Regions from separate parts of the Streptomyces sp. NPDC001599 genome, predicted to be linked through region 4. Evidence: riboswitches for the same ligand, from Rfam matches in the RefSeq annotation. Region 4 holds a riboswitch; each other region holds the start of a gene.
What was found. Region 4 has a riboswitch for cobalamin ahead of ACFYZ3_RS26305 (ribonucleoside-diphosphate reductase subunit alpha). Riboswitches for the same ligand answer to the same signal wherever they lie in the genome.
Positions count from the first base shown of each region.

Region 1 (3,608 bases), on a different contig from region 4:
GAGCGGGTGATCGGCCGCCGCAAGATGACCGACGTGGAGCTGTCCGACGACGTGAAGCCGGCCGACTCGCACGTCGCCCTCACCAGTGTCACCGGTCCGGACGGCAGCGATCTGGAGATCCTTCGGGACAACATGCCCTTCGGGTCGGTGGGCCGCGAGGAGTTCGGCACGTACTTCATCGGCTACGCCCGCACCCCCGAGGTGACGGAGACGATGCTGGAGCGGATGTTCCTGGGCACCGCGTCGGCACCGCACGATCGCATCCTGGACTTCTCCACCGCCGTCACCGGCTCGCTGTTCTTCACACCGGCGGCGGACTTCTTGGAAAACCTCCCCGCTCGGCCCTGAGCACCGAGCGACTCGACCCGGGCACACCCTCACGGGGCCCTCAAGGGGAGCACCCTCACGCCGGCGGCAGCTGCGGGGGTGGCGGCTTCTGGTAGAACCGGGCGGTGGTTCCTCGGAGCAGGCTCGAAGACTTCCCGTCCGAACCACGGCCTGTCCGCTGCCCGGACCACCTCTGGAGCTCGCTTTGTCCATACGAACAACTCGCACCCGACCCGTATCGCTTCTCGTGGCGACCCTGCTCGTGACCTCGGCGCTCACCGGCTGCACGCTGATGGACCTCGCCCAGGACTGCGAGGGGACCGACGCCCGGGTCGAGGAGCTGACGGCGCTCCACATCCTTGACTCCCGACCCGACGAGGCCACCGTCGCCCGGGGCTTCGAGGAGGTCGACGCCGGCTGCTGGTCCGACAGCGGCGAGGTCACGGTGTACGCCGAGCGGACGTACGCCTTTCCCGGCACACGGGCCGATGTGGCGGCGCATTACCGGACGGCAGCGCAACAGGACGGATGGATCCCGGCGCCCGACGCCGCGCCCGACGACCTGAGCTTCGTCACGAAGACGATGAACCTGCGGATCATCTTCCTCACCGCCGAACTGCTCGCGGAAGAGGGCCACGGAAGCCGCCCCGACCTCAGCGCCGGTGCCGGTTACTCGATCAACGTCGACTCGTACGCGTAACGGCGCCGAGGCGGGCTGCCGGACGGTGGGCCGCTGACGGCACGTGGAACGGGTCTTCACCGCACTGATGACCCAGGCCGACGCTGACGAGACCTCGACCGCTCGCGCGGAGCGTCGGCCCGCGCTGCCGGAGACATAGCCGTACGAGACGCCGTCACGGTGCGCCTGGTCCGGAGGCGGAGGGCGTCGTCATGCCCTCACCGTCCGGGCGGACACCGGCCTTGGCTCGGGACTTGATCGCGAGGATGACGTCGCTCTTGGCGTCGGAGTAGTCGTTCATGTCGCTCCACGGCTGGTCGAACAGGGCTCGTTTGACGTTCTCGTACAGGGCGCGATCGCCCGCGTCGGTGCGCAGGTGGTCACGGAAGAGGAGGTACTCGTGCACCGCCGCGGCCCCTCTCTCGTAGACGTGGACATGCACGTCGCGAGTGGGTGTGCGCACGAGTCGGTGTCCTGGCTCGCGAACCCGCAGTTCGTACCCGGCCGCCAACAGCGCGTCGAGGTAGTCCTCCTCCGCCGTGATGTCGGCCACCGCGACGACGATGTCCACGATCGGCTTGGCGGCCAGTCCCGGAACCGAAGTGGAGCCGATGTGCTCGACATCGACGTCCGCCGCCAACGCGTCAAGGATCCGACGCCGGTGACGCAGGTAGGTCTCCGCCCACCGGGCGTCGTAGTCGCTGAGGCCGACCTCGAGTGCTTCCGGCCCACCGATGATCTCAACCGTCGTGACGTCCGGCCGACGTCGGCCACTGCTGTTCGTCATCAATACATTCCTCACGTTCGGGCCGGTTCACGGCCTCTGCTCTCCATCATCGGTCCGGCCGTCCGTCGGCGGCAGTCCGGGCATTCCGTGCGACGGAAGCCGCGGAGTCCGGGTGCGCTTCCTGCCCGCAGAAGGTGACGAGGTACGCTGCGAAGCGCCTCGTGGGGGAAGTCCGGTCGAAGTCCGGCGCTGACCCGCAACGGTAGGCGGAGCCCCGCAAGGGGTCCCGTAAGCCCGATTACCCGCGGTGGTGAAGCCCCTGTCAATCGCCGTGGACTGCGAGAGGTGCTGTGCAGGGCGCCCAGCGTCCGGGCCCGCTCCTTCGATCACGCAGGCGCACGGCCCGAGGCGAAAGCGAAACGCCTGTGGCCACGCTCCGCGACCGGACACCCGCCGCCCCACCGGACCGTACGAGGAACAGCGGGCCACCACCGGCCAGGCGCGCCTCACTTCCCCTGCTGGTGGCAGGGCTGTGCGTCGCGCTTCCCGTCTCGCTGGCCTGCGGGGCGTGCATCGGCGCGGCGGGGCTCTCCTGGAGCGAGGCCCTGCACTACCTCTGGGCGGGCCTGACCGGCGGGACCATAGACGCGGACGACGTCGCCGCCTACACCATCGTCTGGGAACTCCGGTTCCCACGAGCCGTGCTCGCGGCGGTCGTCGGCGCCGGCCTGGCGTCCGTCGGCGTCGCCGTCCAGGCCATGGTCCGCAACGCTCTGGCGGACCCCTTCGTCCTCGGCATCTCCTCCGGTGCCGCCGTGGGGGCCAACGCCGTGCTCATCTTCGGGGCCTTCGGAGCGCTCGGTCTCTGGGCGCTGTCCACGGCGGCGTTCCTCTCCGCGCTCGCGGCCATGGTGCTGGTGTACGCGATCGCCCGGACCCCGCGGGGCCTGACCCCGCTCCGGCTGGTGCTGACCGGTACCGCGATGTACTACGGCTTCTCGGCCGTCACCACCTTCATGGTGTTCGCCGCCGAGCACGGCGAAGCGGCGCGGTCCGCCATGATGTGGCTGCTCGGCAGCCTGGGCGGGGCGAACTGGTCCTCCGTACCGATCGCCGCGGGCGCGGTCCTCGGCGGCCTCGTCCATCTCGGCTGGTCGGCCCGGCGCCTGAACGCCCTCGCGATGGGCGACGAGACCGCCGCCGCGCTGGGCGTGGACCCCGGGCGGCTGCGCAAGGAACTGTTCCTCACCGCCGCGGCCGTCACGGGTGCGGTGGTCGCGGTCAGCGGGGCGATCGGCTTCGTCGGCCTGATGGTCCCGCACGCGGCCCGGATGCTGGTCGGCGCGGACCACCGGCGGCTGCTGGCCGTGGCGCCCCTGGGCGGGGCCGTACTGCTGGTCTGGGTCGACATCCTGTCGCGGGTCGTGCTCGCGCCCGCCGAACTGCCGCTGGGCGTACTGACGGCGGCGATCGGCGTGCCCTGCTTCGTCCTGCTGATGCGCCGCCGTACCTACACCTTCGGAGGCGTGTGATGCAGGTCGAGGTCGAGGGACTCACGGTGGAGATGTCCGGTGTTCGGGTGCTCGACGAGGTGTCGCTGCGCGCGGACAGCGGCCGGTTCGTCGGGCTCGTCGGACCCAACGGCAGCGGCAAGTCGACCCTGTTGCGCTGCGTGTACCGGGCGCTGCGGCCCACGGCCGGCGTGGTCCGGCTCGGCGGTGACGACCTGCCCTCCCTGAGCCCGCGGGAGAGCGCGCGCCGGCTCGCCGCCCTGCCGCAGGAAGCGGGGGCGGAGTTCGACTTCACGGTGGCCGAGGTCGTGGCCATGGGCAGACTGCCGCACCAAGGGGCGGCGGCCCGGACCTCCGACGAGGA
Region 1 is NZ_JBIAVA010000029.1:15,791-19,398, forward strand. It holds gene ACFYZ3_RS37855 (Dyp-type peroxidase) at 1-348, shown strand, start outside; gene ACFYZ3_RS37860 (hypothetical protein) at 575-1,027, shown strand; gene ACFYZ3_RS37865 (GrpB family protein) at 1,182-1,793, opposite strand; cobalamin riboswitch at 1,917-2,058, shown strand; gene ACFYZ3_RS37870 (FecCD family ABC transporter permease) at 2,159-3,265, shown strand; gene ACFYZ3_RS37875 (ABC transporter ATP-binding protein) at 3,265-3,608, shown strand, end outside.
Region 1: linked by a shared signal. The riboswitch ahead of ACFYZ3_RS37870 (FecCD family ABC transporter permease) and the one ahead of ACFYZ3_RS26305 (ribonucleoside-diphosphate reductase subunit alpha) in region 4 are both predicted to bind cobalamin.

Region 2 (3,608 bases), on a different contig from region 4:
CCCGGTGACCGGCGGACCCCGGGGCCGGAAGAAGGAGGGCGTGTGACGAGTCGGCCGCTGCCCCGGCGGGGCCCGCGCGGACGGGTGCCGTGACCGCGCCGGCGAACGCCGTCCCGGACCGGGCGGAGCGGTCGCTGCGGCAGACCCTGCTCAGCCCCGGCTACCGGCGGCTGTTGCTGCTGTGCGTGCTGCTGGGGGTGCCCATCGCGCTGGCCTGCTTCTTCTTCGTCGGGCTCCAGCACGAGTTGCAGCACTGGGTGTGGACGTCGCTGCCCGAGGCGGCCGGATACGACACCCCGCCGTGGTGGTGGCCGCTGCCCGCGCTCGTGCTCGCCGGGCTGATCCTGGCACCGATCGTGACCCGGATGCCGGGCGGCGGCGGCCATCTGCCGGTGAACGGCCTGGGCGGCGCGCCCGTCGGCCCCCGGGCGCTGCCCGGCGCGGTGCTGGCCGCGCTGGCCACGCTGCCGCTCGGCGTGGTGCTGGGTCCCGAGGCCCCGCTCATGGCCGTCGGCAGCGGGCTCGCCCTGCTGGCGGTGCGGCGGGCGGGCGCGGGCGGCGACCAGCGGGCGAGCGCGATCCTCGCCACGGCCGGCTCCACCGCCGCGATCTCCACCATCCTCGGCGGCCCGATCGCGGCGGCGGTCCTGCTCATCGAGGGGGCGGGGCTGGCCGGCACCCAGCTGGTCGCCCTGCTGCTGCCCTGCCTGCTGGCCAGCGCGACCGGCGCCCTGGTCTTCACCGGCTTCGGTCAGTGGACGGGGCTGGAGATCGGCGCGCTGGGCCTGCCCGACCTGCCGCCGCAGGCCCATCCGGACGCGGGTGACTTCCTGTGGGGCCTGCCCACCGCCGCCCTGATCGCCGTACTGGTGACGCTGGCCCGCGCGCTGGGCCGTCGCACCGTCGCCTGGACCCGGCGCCGCACGGCCGCCCGCACCGTCGCCTGCGCCACCGCGGTCGGCGTCTGTGTCGCCGCGTACGCGCTGATCACCGGCCGTTCCCCGGCCGAGGCCGCGCTGTCCGGGCAGGCCACCCTCGCCCAGCTCGCCGCGCATCCGCACGCCTGGTCCGTGGGGGCGCTGGTCGCGCTGGTCGTGTGCAAGGGCCTGGCCTGGGGCGTCGCGCTGGGCGCGCTGCGCGGCGGCCCGATCTTCCCGGCCGTGCTGCTGGGCGCGGCGACGGCCCTGGCCTGCTCCGGGCTGCCCGGCTTCGGTGCCACCCCGGCCCTCGCCCTCGGCATCGCCGCCGCGGCGGCCGCGGTGACGGGGCTGCCGCTGGCCAGCTCGGTCCTGGCGGTGCTGCTGATGGGCCGGGACTCCCACGACCAGATGCCGCTGATCGTCATGGCCTCGGTCGTCTCGTTCGTCGTGGCCCAGCTGGTGCGCCGGACCCGGCCGGAAGCGGGCGGGGCGCCGGACGGATCGCCGACGGCGGGAGCGGCGCGGTGAAGGACCGCCGGACCGCGCACCCGCGCCCCCGACCTCGCCCACGTCCCCGTACCGGCTGGGACGCCGTCCGGCCCTGGCTCGTACGGGCGGGGATCGCGGCCGCCGTGGGCGTGGCGTACTTCCTGCTCCCCCTCGACCACCTGGGGCCGCAGCGGCCGGTGCTGAGCTGGGTGCTGTTCGCCCTGCTGCTGGCCGTCGTGGCCGTACTGCTGCTGCGGCAGATCCGGCACGTTCTCCTGGACCGTCCGGACAGCCGGCCCGGGGTGGTCATCTCGCTGCTGATCGTCCTGTCCGTGCACGTCTTCTCGGCCACGTACTACGCCCTCGCCAAGTCGCCGGGCGAGTTCAGCGGACTGCACACCCGGATCGACGCGCTGTACTTCACCGTGGTGACGCTCGCGACCGTCGGGTACGGGGACATCACCCCGCACGGCCAGGCCGCACGGGTCGTGGCCATCCTCCAGATCACCTACAGCTTCGTCTTCCTCACGGCCGCCGCGACCGCGCTGACCACCCGGATGCGGGACATGGTGGTCCGGCGGCCCGAGCGGGGCGGCCGGTCCCGCTGACGGCGGCGCCGGGCGTTTGCGCAGCACCGAGGCCTGTTCGGCGGCCCGGCGGGGCGCCCGCCGGGTCCGAGGCCCGCTTGTGCCCGCCCCCGTGGGAGCACTACTGTCGCCACGCCTTGGTGAACGGGAAATCCGGTGTGATGCCGGTGCGGCCCTCGCCACTGTGAATCGGGAAGTCCGGCTCCGGCCCTGGCGGGCAGCCACTGGATCGCTTGCGATCCGGGAAGGCGGAGCACGGGCGGTGGTACCCGTAAGCCAGGAGACCGGCCAAGGCGCGTCGTCCATCCACGAGGTGCTGGAGAGGGTCTGCTGAGCCATGCACATAGCCGAGGGCTTTCTGCCACCGGCGCACGCGATCGCCTGGGGTGTCGCGTCCGCGCCGTTCGTCGTCCACGGAGTCCGGTCACTCACCCGTGAGGTCAGGGAGCACCCGGAGAGCACGCTGCTCCTCGGCGCCTCCGGAGCCTTCACGTTCGTCCTGTCGGCCCTGAAGCTGCCGTCGGTCACCGGGAGTTGCTCCCATCCGACCGGCACCGGTCTGGGCGCGATCCTGTTCCGGCCGCCGATCATGGCGGTCCTGGGCACCATCACCCTGCTCTTCCAGGCGCTCCTGCTCGCCCACGGCGGGCTGACCACGCTCGGCGCCAACGTCTTCTCGATGGCGATCGTCGGCCCCTGGGCCGGGTACGGCGTCTACCGGCTGCTGCGCCGCTGGGACGTGCCGTTGATGGTCACCGTGTTCTTCGGCGCGTTCGTCGCCGACCTGTCGACCTACTGCGTGACCAGCGTGCAGCTGGCGCTGGCCTTCCCCGACCCGGGCAGCGGATTCCTGGGCGCGCTCGGCAAGTTCGGCTCGATCTTCGCCGTCACGCAGATCCCGCTCGCGGTCAGCGAGGGCCTGCTCACCGTGATCGTGATGCGGCTGCTCGTGCAGTCCAGCAAGGGCGAACTGACCCGGCTGGGCGTGCTGCTGACCCGGTCCGGCGAGCGGAAGCGGGAGGCGGTGGCCCGATGAGCCGGAACGCGAAGATCAACACCCTGCTGCTGCTCGCCGTGGCCGCGCTGGCGGTACTGCCGCTGGTGCTGGGCCTCGGCGACCACAAGGAGGAACCGTTCGCCGGGTCCGACGCGGAGGCGGAGACGGCGATCACCGAGATCGAGCCGGACTACGAACCGTGGTTCTCCCCGCTGTACGAACCGCCGTCCGGGGAGGTCGAGTCGGCGCTGTTCGCGCTGCAGGCCGCGCTCGGCGCGGGCGTGCTGGCGTACTACTTCGGCCTGCGCCGGGGTCGACGGCAGGGCGAGGAACGGGCGTTGGCCACCTCCGAGGCCACGGCGGCCGCGGGGGACGCCCCCGAAGGGGACTGAGTGCTGCCGATCGACGCGGCGGCGCACAGCAGTCGATGGCGCCGCCGCCATCCCCTGGACAAAGCCGTGCTCGGTCTCGGCCTGACCGTGCTCGCGATCTCGCTGCCGCCCTGGCCGGGTGCCGCGCTGGTGCTGGTGGCGGCGCTGGCGGTGCTGCTCGGCCCGGCGGGCGTGCCCGGGCGTCGGCTGTGGCGGGCCTACCGGGTACCGCTGGGCTTCTGCG
Region 2 is NZ_JBIAVA010000006.1:115,159-118,766, reverse strand. It holds gene ACFYZ3_RS17535 (chloride channel protein) at 90-1,448, shown strand; gene ACFYZ3_RS17530 (potassium channel family protein) at 1,445-2,017, shown strand; cobalamin riboswitch at 2,118-2,304, shown strand; gene ACFYZ3_RS17525 (energy-coupling factor ABC transporter permease) at 2,334-3,032, shown strand; gene ACFYZ3_RS17520 (energy-coupling factor ABC transporter substrate-binding protein) at 3,029-3,385, shown strand; gene cbiQ (cobalt ECF transporter T component CbiQ) at 3,386-3,608, shown strand, end outside.
Region 2: linked by a shared signal. The riboswitch ahead of ACFYZ3_RS17525 (energy-coupling factor ABC transporter permease) and the one ahead of ACFYZ3_RS26305 (ribonucleoside-diphosphate reductase subunit alpha) in region 4 are both predicted to bind cobalamin.

Region 3 (3,608 bases), on a different contig from region 4:
GCGCACGAACGTGTCCTGGGTCAGATCGTCCGCCGCCTGCACGTCGCCGGCGAGGTACGCCACGTAGCGGCGCACATCGCGTTGCAGCGCCCGGACGAAGCGGTCGACCGCCTCGCTGTCGCCCGCGGCGGCGGCCAGGGCCCAGGCGGTGACCGTCTCGTCGGTCACGGTGGGCAGGGCAGGGGTCATGGTCCTGTGGGTCCTTCCTGAGCCCCGCGCACACCGACCGGGCACGGCGCAGTGACCGTCGGCGGAGGCACGGGTGAGGGGGAGATCCCGCCCGCGCGGGGCGCGGACAGGAGACCGCCGCCGCGCGGAGGGCGGTGGCGGTGTTCCGGCTGTCAGACGACAGCGGTCTCCCCTGGAGGACCCCGGGTGGTGAGGACGTGGACGAGCAGGAGCTGCCGCAGCCGCCACCTCGGCCGCGGAGCAGGCCGGACGGAGGGCGGAGCAGGGGGCGGGCAGAGCACCGCCAGGACCAGCCGCAACGGCACGAACGCGCGGTCCGCGCAGGCGCGGACCGTCTTGAAGAGCGCGCTCTCGCCCTGGGCCAGCCAGAGTCCGCACAGCACGGCGGCCAGCAGGTGGGCGGCCGCCATGCCCCAGGAGGACATGCCGGCCATGTGCGTCATGTCATGCATGCCGCCCATACCCATACCGGCCATGGATTCCATGCCGTGGCCCATCGGCGCCGTGCTGTCGGCACCGTGGGAGCCCAGGTGCTCCGGGTGGTGCAACCCCGCGGCGGCCGCGATGTCATGGGCCCGGGCGGCCTGCGCGGGCGTCGGGGCCGGGCCGCCGAGAAACCGGTCGGCCCACTGCCCCAGGGAGGGCATACCGTCCGGTGCCGGTGCCGGTGCCGGTGCCGGTGCCGGTGCCGGTGCCGGTGCCGGTGCCGGTGCCGGTGCCGGCCGACCGCCGGACTGCGCGAGCGTGAAGGCGAGGTGCAGGCAGGTCTGCACGGCGACCGTCAGACCTGCCACCGTACGGCGGCGCCGTTCGTGGGCCCCGAAGGCCCAGCCGACGGCCCCGACGGCCCCGGTGCCGGAGAGGAGCACCCACCAGGGCAGCCCCTTCCCCGACATCAGCACGTGTCCGAGGGCGGCGAGCAGCACGCAGACGGCCGCGAACACCGCGGCTCTCGTCGTGCGGAGACACCACCCAGCACTCATGGCGGCTCATCCTTGCAGTCTCGGCGCCCCGTCATGGGGAGTACGGGAAGTTCCCCGACTCGCGACTCAACCCGCTCGCGGTGATTCATGTCACGTCAACGCCACGGGAACTTCGGACGAGTTGCGGCCGACTGCCTCCTCAGAGAGGTGCGTCTGTGACGGCGGGACAGACAGAACGGACCGGGCGGGACGGGCCGCGCCGGGGCCGGCGACCGGGGACGCTCGCGCCGACCTGCGCGCCGGGCGGATCGACACGGCAGGGCGGCCCGCTCCCAGACACAGGTCGCCCGCGCCTGGCCCGAGACCCGGGCCTCGCTCGAACACCTGGTGGCCGCCGCCCTCGCGATCCGCGACGAGCTGTCCCGCTCCCGACCCGCACGGAAGCGCCTGCCGGTGTCCAGCGGCGCGGTCAGAAGGCCGTACGCCGTCGTGGCGGCGTGATGGTGTACAGGTCGAGGATGTCCGGTCGGGGCGCCACGCCCGGTCCGCCCGCGCGTGCCCAGGCGGCGATGTCCTCGGTGGCGTCCGGGTCGTTGACCAGCCCCAGCCAGACGGGCCGGGCGCCGGCGGCGCGGCCCTCGGCGGAGGGCTGGACGACGATGACGTTGGCGTGGTCGCAGGCGTCGAGGCAGTCGGAGACGCGTACCGGTACCGCGGCGCGCAGGCGTTCGGTCTGGGCGGCGTGGTCGACGCCGGTCACTTTGGGGCTGCCGCAGCAGCAGTCGCGGCACACGACGACGCGGCACGGCAAGGGGGCGGCCACCGCCCCGGTCCTCGCGTCGTCGGTCGTTCGTCCGGTCGGCGTTGCGGGCATGCGATGCCGTCCCTCTCTCCGGGGAGATCCGCCCCGGTGGTCCGTCGAGGAGGCGACCGCGTGAGTCTCCTGGCTCTCGGGTCGATGCGCGTCCCGGCCTTCCCACCCGCTGCGGGGCAGTGGCCTGTCGGGACGCGCTCGCCGATCACAGTGGCGGGACCGCGCCGGATTCTCACCGGCTTCCTCGTTCCGCCGTCGCCTTGTCGCCGGCCATCATCCCATCCCGGGATGCCGTGCCGCCCGACCGGTGCCGCCGTCAGTCCGTTTCCTGGGAGTGCGGGGCCGTGGCGGGCGGATGGGTCGGACGGTCCCGTCCGCCGTCACGACCGGACGTCACCACGACGACCAGCCCGACAACGACGGCTCCGGCGGCGACGCGTCCGGCCGCGCGCCCCCACCAGGCCGGACGGGCCGTGCCCGCGCCTCGCCTCGGCGGCCCCAGCCGTTCGGCCCGGCGGGCAGGTCGCAGCAGACGGGCCAGCAGCAGTGCGGCGACGGGCAGTTGCAGCAGCCACAGGACGGTGCGCGGCCACTCCCCGAACCAGACGTTGGTTCCGTAGAGCAGGGTGTGCCACACGCTCAGCACGTAGACGACGATCACGAAGCGGTGCAGCCGTCGCCAGGTGTTCGCACCGATGCGGTGCCGTACGTAGAACAGCAGCCCGAGCGGGATTGCCAGGTACAGGGCGGCCTGTCCCAGCGGGATGGCGATCCGGCCGGTGCCGGAGTCGTACCAGCCAGGCACGAAGGTGTCGGCGAATCCCACCCACAATCGCTCGGCCCAGTCCACCTTGGTCTCGTAGCGGACGAGTTCCGCCGCGAACATCAGCGCGTGCGCGGACATCAGCGCCATCGTCGTCAGGCTCGTGGTGCGGTGCCAGCGCTCCAGCACCTGCCGGGAGACCGGCAGCCGGGTGGGGCGCGGCCCCGACAGCAGCAGGCCCAACATGACCGTGCCCCAGGCCCACAGCAGCCCCGACCAGCCGAATGCCTGGCTGAGCAAGTACATCCAGTAGGTGCCCGCATCGTCCATGAACGGCATGACCGCGACGGTGTCCGAAGCACCCGACTCCATGCGCGCCCACAGGAGGGCGAACACGAGCGCCGTGACCACCACCGCCGCAGAGGCGTCGGGCAGGGCCGAGCGCAGATCGCCGCGCAGCGCGACGCGGTCCCCGGGCGGCCGTTGACTTCCGGGCGGGGCTACCGCGCCGTCCTCGTCCGGCCTCGTGCCTGACGTCATGAAAGGGCCTCCCGGGCACGGGCCACCGCGGCAGCGGTGCGCATGTGTCGTGAGGCAACAAGTCTGGCCGAGGAGGCGGTGATCCCTGAGGCGTTATCCGGCCAGAGCCGTCGAGGCGGTGGCCGGCCGTACCCCGCTCGTCCTCAACCTCGCCGGTGGCTCCGGCAGCAGCAGCGCACTCTTCCCAGGTCGGCTCGGGGTCGTACGCGAGGTCGGCGGCGATCCGGGCGCCCGATTTGCCGCCCCCGACGACGATCACTCTCCCCCGCCCTCCGGCCCGGCCCCCCAGCCCCGCGAAGTCCTGCGGTCTGCGGTCTGCGGTCTGCGGTCTGCGATAGGAGGCGGTGTGCAGTTGACGGCCCTCGAAGTCTCCGCGGCC
Region 3 is NZ_JBIAVA010000003.1:250,156-253,763, reverse strand. It holds gene ACFYZ3_RS09945 (sigma-70 family RNA polymerase sigma factor) at 1-189, opposite strand, end outside; gene ACFYZ3_RS09940 (hypothetical protein) at 342-1,172, opposite strand; gene ACFYZ3_RS09935 ((2Fe-2S) ferredoxin domain-containing protein) at 1,582-1,986, opposite strand; cobalamin riboswitch at 2,049-2,175, opposite strand; gene ACFYZ3_RS09930 (ferric reductase-like transmembrane domain-containing protein) at 2,243-3,229, opposite strand; partial or broken gene ACFYZ3_RS09925 (hypothetical protein) at 3,414-3,608, opposite strand, start outside.
Region 3: linked by a shared signal. The riboswitch ahead of ACFYZ3_RS09935 ((2Fe-2S) ferredoxin domain-containing protein) and the one ahead of ACFYZ3_RS26305 (ribonucleoside-diphosphate reductase subunit alpha) in region 4 are both predicted to bind cobalamin.

Region 4 (3,608 bases):
TGCACCGAGCCGTTGGCCTCGCGCAGCGCCTCACGGGTGCGCGCGTCCCACACGCCGAGCCGCTTGAGGTCGTCCACCAGGTAGGAGTTGACCTGGAGGAACTCGCCCGACAGTGTCTCGCGCTTGAACAGGTTGGACACCTGCGGCTCGATGCACTCGTAGACCCCGGCGATGGAGGCGATGGTCGCGGTCGGGGCGATGGCCAGGAGCAGGGAGTTGCGCAGACCGGTGGTCGCCATGCGCTCGCGCAGCGCGGCCCAGCGCTCCGGCCAGGTGTGCTCGACGCCGTAGTGGTCCGGGTGCAGCACCCCCTTGGCCGTACGGGTCTTCTCCCAGGCCGGCAGCGGGCCGCTCCGCTCGGCGAGGTCGGTGGAGGTCTCGTACGCGGCGAGCATGACCCGCTCGGCGATGCGGGTGGACAGGGCCTTCGCCTCGGGGGAGTCGAAGGGCAGGCGCAACCGGAAGAAGACGTCCTGGAGGCCCATCGCGCCGAGACCGACCGGGCGCCAGCGGGCGTTGGAGCGGCCCGCCTGCTCGGTCGGGTAGAAGTTGATGTCGACGACCCGGTCCAGGAAGGTGACCGCGGTGCGGACGGTGGCGTCCAGGCGCTCCCAGTCCATGTCCCCGCGGGCCTCGTCGACGAACGCGCCGAGGTTGACCGAGCCCAGGTTGCAGACCGCCGTCTCCCCGTCGTCGGTGACCTCCAGGATCTCCGTGCAGAGGTTGGAGGAGTGGACGACGTGGCCGGGGGTCGCGGTCTGGTTGGCCGTGCGGTTGGCGGTGTCCTTGAAGGTCATCCAGCCGTTGCCGGTCTGCGCCAGGGTGCGCATCATGCGGCCGTACAGCTCACGGGCGGGCAGCGTCCTGCGGGCGAGCCCCGCCTCCTCCGCCCGGCGGTAGGCCGCGTCGAACTCCTCGCCCCACAGGTCGGTCAGCTCCGGCACGTCGGCGGGGGAGAACAGCGACCAGGTCCCGTCGGCGTCCACGCGGCGCATGAACTCGTCCGGCACCCAGTGCGCGAGGTTCAGGTTGTGCGTACGGCGGGCGTCCTCGCCGGTGTTGTCGCGCAGCTCCAGGAACTCCTCGACGTCCGCGTGCCAGGTCTCCAGGTAGACCGCCGCCGCGCCCTTGCGCCGGCCGCCCTGGTTCACGGCGGCGACGGAGGCGTCCAGCGTCTTCAGGAACGGGACGATGCCGTTGGAGTGCCCGTTGGTGCCGCGGATCAGCGAACCACGGGCGCGGACGCGGGAGTACGCGATGCCGATGCCGCCGGCGTGCTTGGACAGGCGGGCCACCTGGTGGAGGCGGTCGTAGAGGGAGTCCAGCTCGTCCTTGGGGGAGTCCAGGAGGTAGCAGGACGACATCTGGGCGTGCCGGGTGCCGGAGTTGAAGAGGGTGGGGGAGGAGGGCAGGTAGTCCAGGCGGCTCATCAGGCCGTACAGGGCGGCGACCTCGTCCACCGCGCGGGCCGTGTCGTCCTCGGCGAGTCCGGCGGCGACCCGCAGCAGGAAGTGCTGGGGCGTCTCGACGGCCTTGCGGGTGATCGGGTGGCGGAGCAGGTAGCGGCTGTAGAGCGTACGCAGGCCGAAGTAGCCGAAGCGGTCGTCGGCGGCCGGGTCGATCAGCGCGTCGAGGCGGTCCGCGTGCAGCCGTACGAAGGCGGCGGTGCGGTCGGCGATCAGGCCCTCGCGGTGGCCGGTGGCGACCGAGTCGGTGAAGGCGGCGACGCCCTGGGAGGCGGCCTCGGCGCGGATGCCGATGGTCAGCAGGCGGGCGGCCAGCCGGGAGTAGACCGGGTCCTCGGAGATCAGACCGGCGGCCGCCTCGGTGGCCAGCTCGCGCAGCTCGGCCTCGTCGGCGCGGGCGGACCGGCCGCGCAGTGCGGCGGCGGCCACCCGGCCGGGGTCGGCGCCCTGGAGGTCGGCGGTCAGTCCGGTCAGGGTCCGCAGCAGGGCGGCACCGGGTCCGTCGGGTTCCCCGGTCGCCGTCACCGGGGTCGCTGAAGCCGGATCGGCTGGCGCGATGGTCACGTGGAGCACTCCCTCGCTCGGCACGGGGCCTGGCGGAGGGAGGGCAGGGGGCAGCTCACGAGCGCACGCGGCGTCGCGTCCACCGGCCCACTCCACGAGGCCCGGACGTCATGGCACCCGGGCCAAGGCGGCCGGGCGCACTGTCGGCAGGTCCTCGGACTGGACAGGCGTGCGCGCACGTGCGAAGACGTACGGATGCACGCAAGTACACCGTTGCGGGACAGTTCCGGATTCGCACCGGATTCCCCTGCGGCGACAGCGAGCACGAGCATACATCTTGTGCCGGGTGACGCGAGCACCCCCAGATGTTGTGTCTCGACGGGGTGTTGTGACGGAGTGTCGCGCCCGTGTCAGAGCGTCAGTTCGTAGGCGAGCAGCATGATGTCGTCCAGCTCCGGCAGCGGGTTCCAGTCGCGGTCGGGCGTGCGGACGAAGCCCAGGCGCTCGTAGAGGCGGTGCGCGGTGCGCATGGCGGCCTGCGTCGACAGCACGACGCCCGTGCACCCCGGCACGGCCCGGGCGCGGTCGACACAGGCCCGCACGAGGGCCTCGCCGGCCCCGCGGCCGCGTGCCTCCCGGGCGACGGCGAGCATGCGTATCTCGGCCTCGCCGGGTCGCGCGATGTCCGCCATGGGGCCGCCGGACGGCACGAAGGTCACGCCGCCGAGCACCCGGCCGTCCGCCGCGGCGACCAGCACCTCCGCGGCCGCCGCGCGCTTGGCCACGTCGCGCAGCTCGTCCAGGTACGAATCGCTCTCCCCGAAGTCGAGGAGGCCGTCGCGCAGGTAGGCCTGCGCGGTGATCTCGCCGAGGGTGTCGTACTCCTCGGCCGTCGCCCGCCGGATCACGAAGTCCATGACGCCGAGTGTGCCCCACGGGTACGACAACGGGCCGCCGGATTTCTCCGACGGCCCGCTGAAGAGCGCGGCTAGTGCGAGCTGCCCGCCGTGGCCGGGGGCAGTTCCACCTGGACGCCGGGGTCGCCGGCGTCCGCCGTGTAGTCGGACGGCTTGGTCTCGTCGACGCCGTCGGGCGCCTTGACGGCCCTCAGGACGAAGGTCAGGACCACGGTGACCAGGACGTTCAGCACGAAGGCGGTGAGACCGATGTAGCCGATCTCGCCGATGCCGGGGATCTCGTCGGAGGAGCCGCCGAAGTGCTTCTGCGTCGGCGAGGCGACACCGTAGGCGGCGACCGTGCCGTAGACCATGCCGACCGCCCAGCCGCCGAGCAGCGCCCAGCGGTGGAACCAGCGGGTGAACAGGCCGCCGACCAGGGCCGGGAAGGTCTGCAGGATCCAGATGCCGCCCAGCAGCTGGAAGTTGATCGCGACGGTCTTGTCCATGCCCAGGACGAAGATCAGCGCGCCCACCTTCACCAGCAGCGACACCAGCTTGGAGACCTTCGTCTCCTGCTGCGGCGTGGCGTCCGGCTTGATGAAGTCCTTGTAGATGTTGCGGGTGAACAGGTTCGCGGCCGCGATCGACATGATCGCCGCCGGAACCAGCGCGCCGATGCCGATCGCCGCGAAGGCGACGCCCGCGAACCAGTCCGGGAACATGTTCTCGAACAGCTGCG
Region 4 is NZ_JBIAVA010000011.1:65,028-68,635, forward strand. It holds gene ACFYZ3_RS26305 (ribonucleoside-diphosphate reductase subunit alpha) at 1-2,030, opposite strand, end outside; cobalamin riboswitch at 2,158-2,319, opposite strand; gene ACFYZ3_RS26310 (GNAT family N-acetyltransferase) at 2,381-2,887, opposite strand; gene mctP (monocarboxylate uptake permease MctP) at 2,959-3,608, opposite strand, start outside.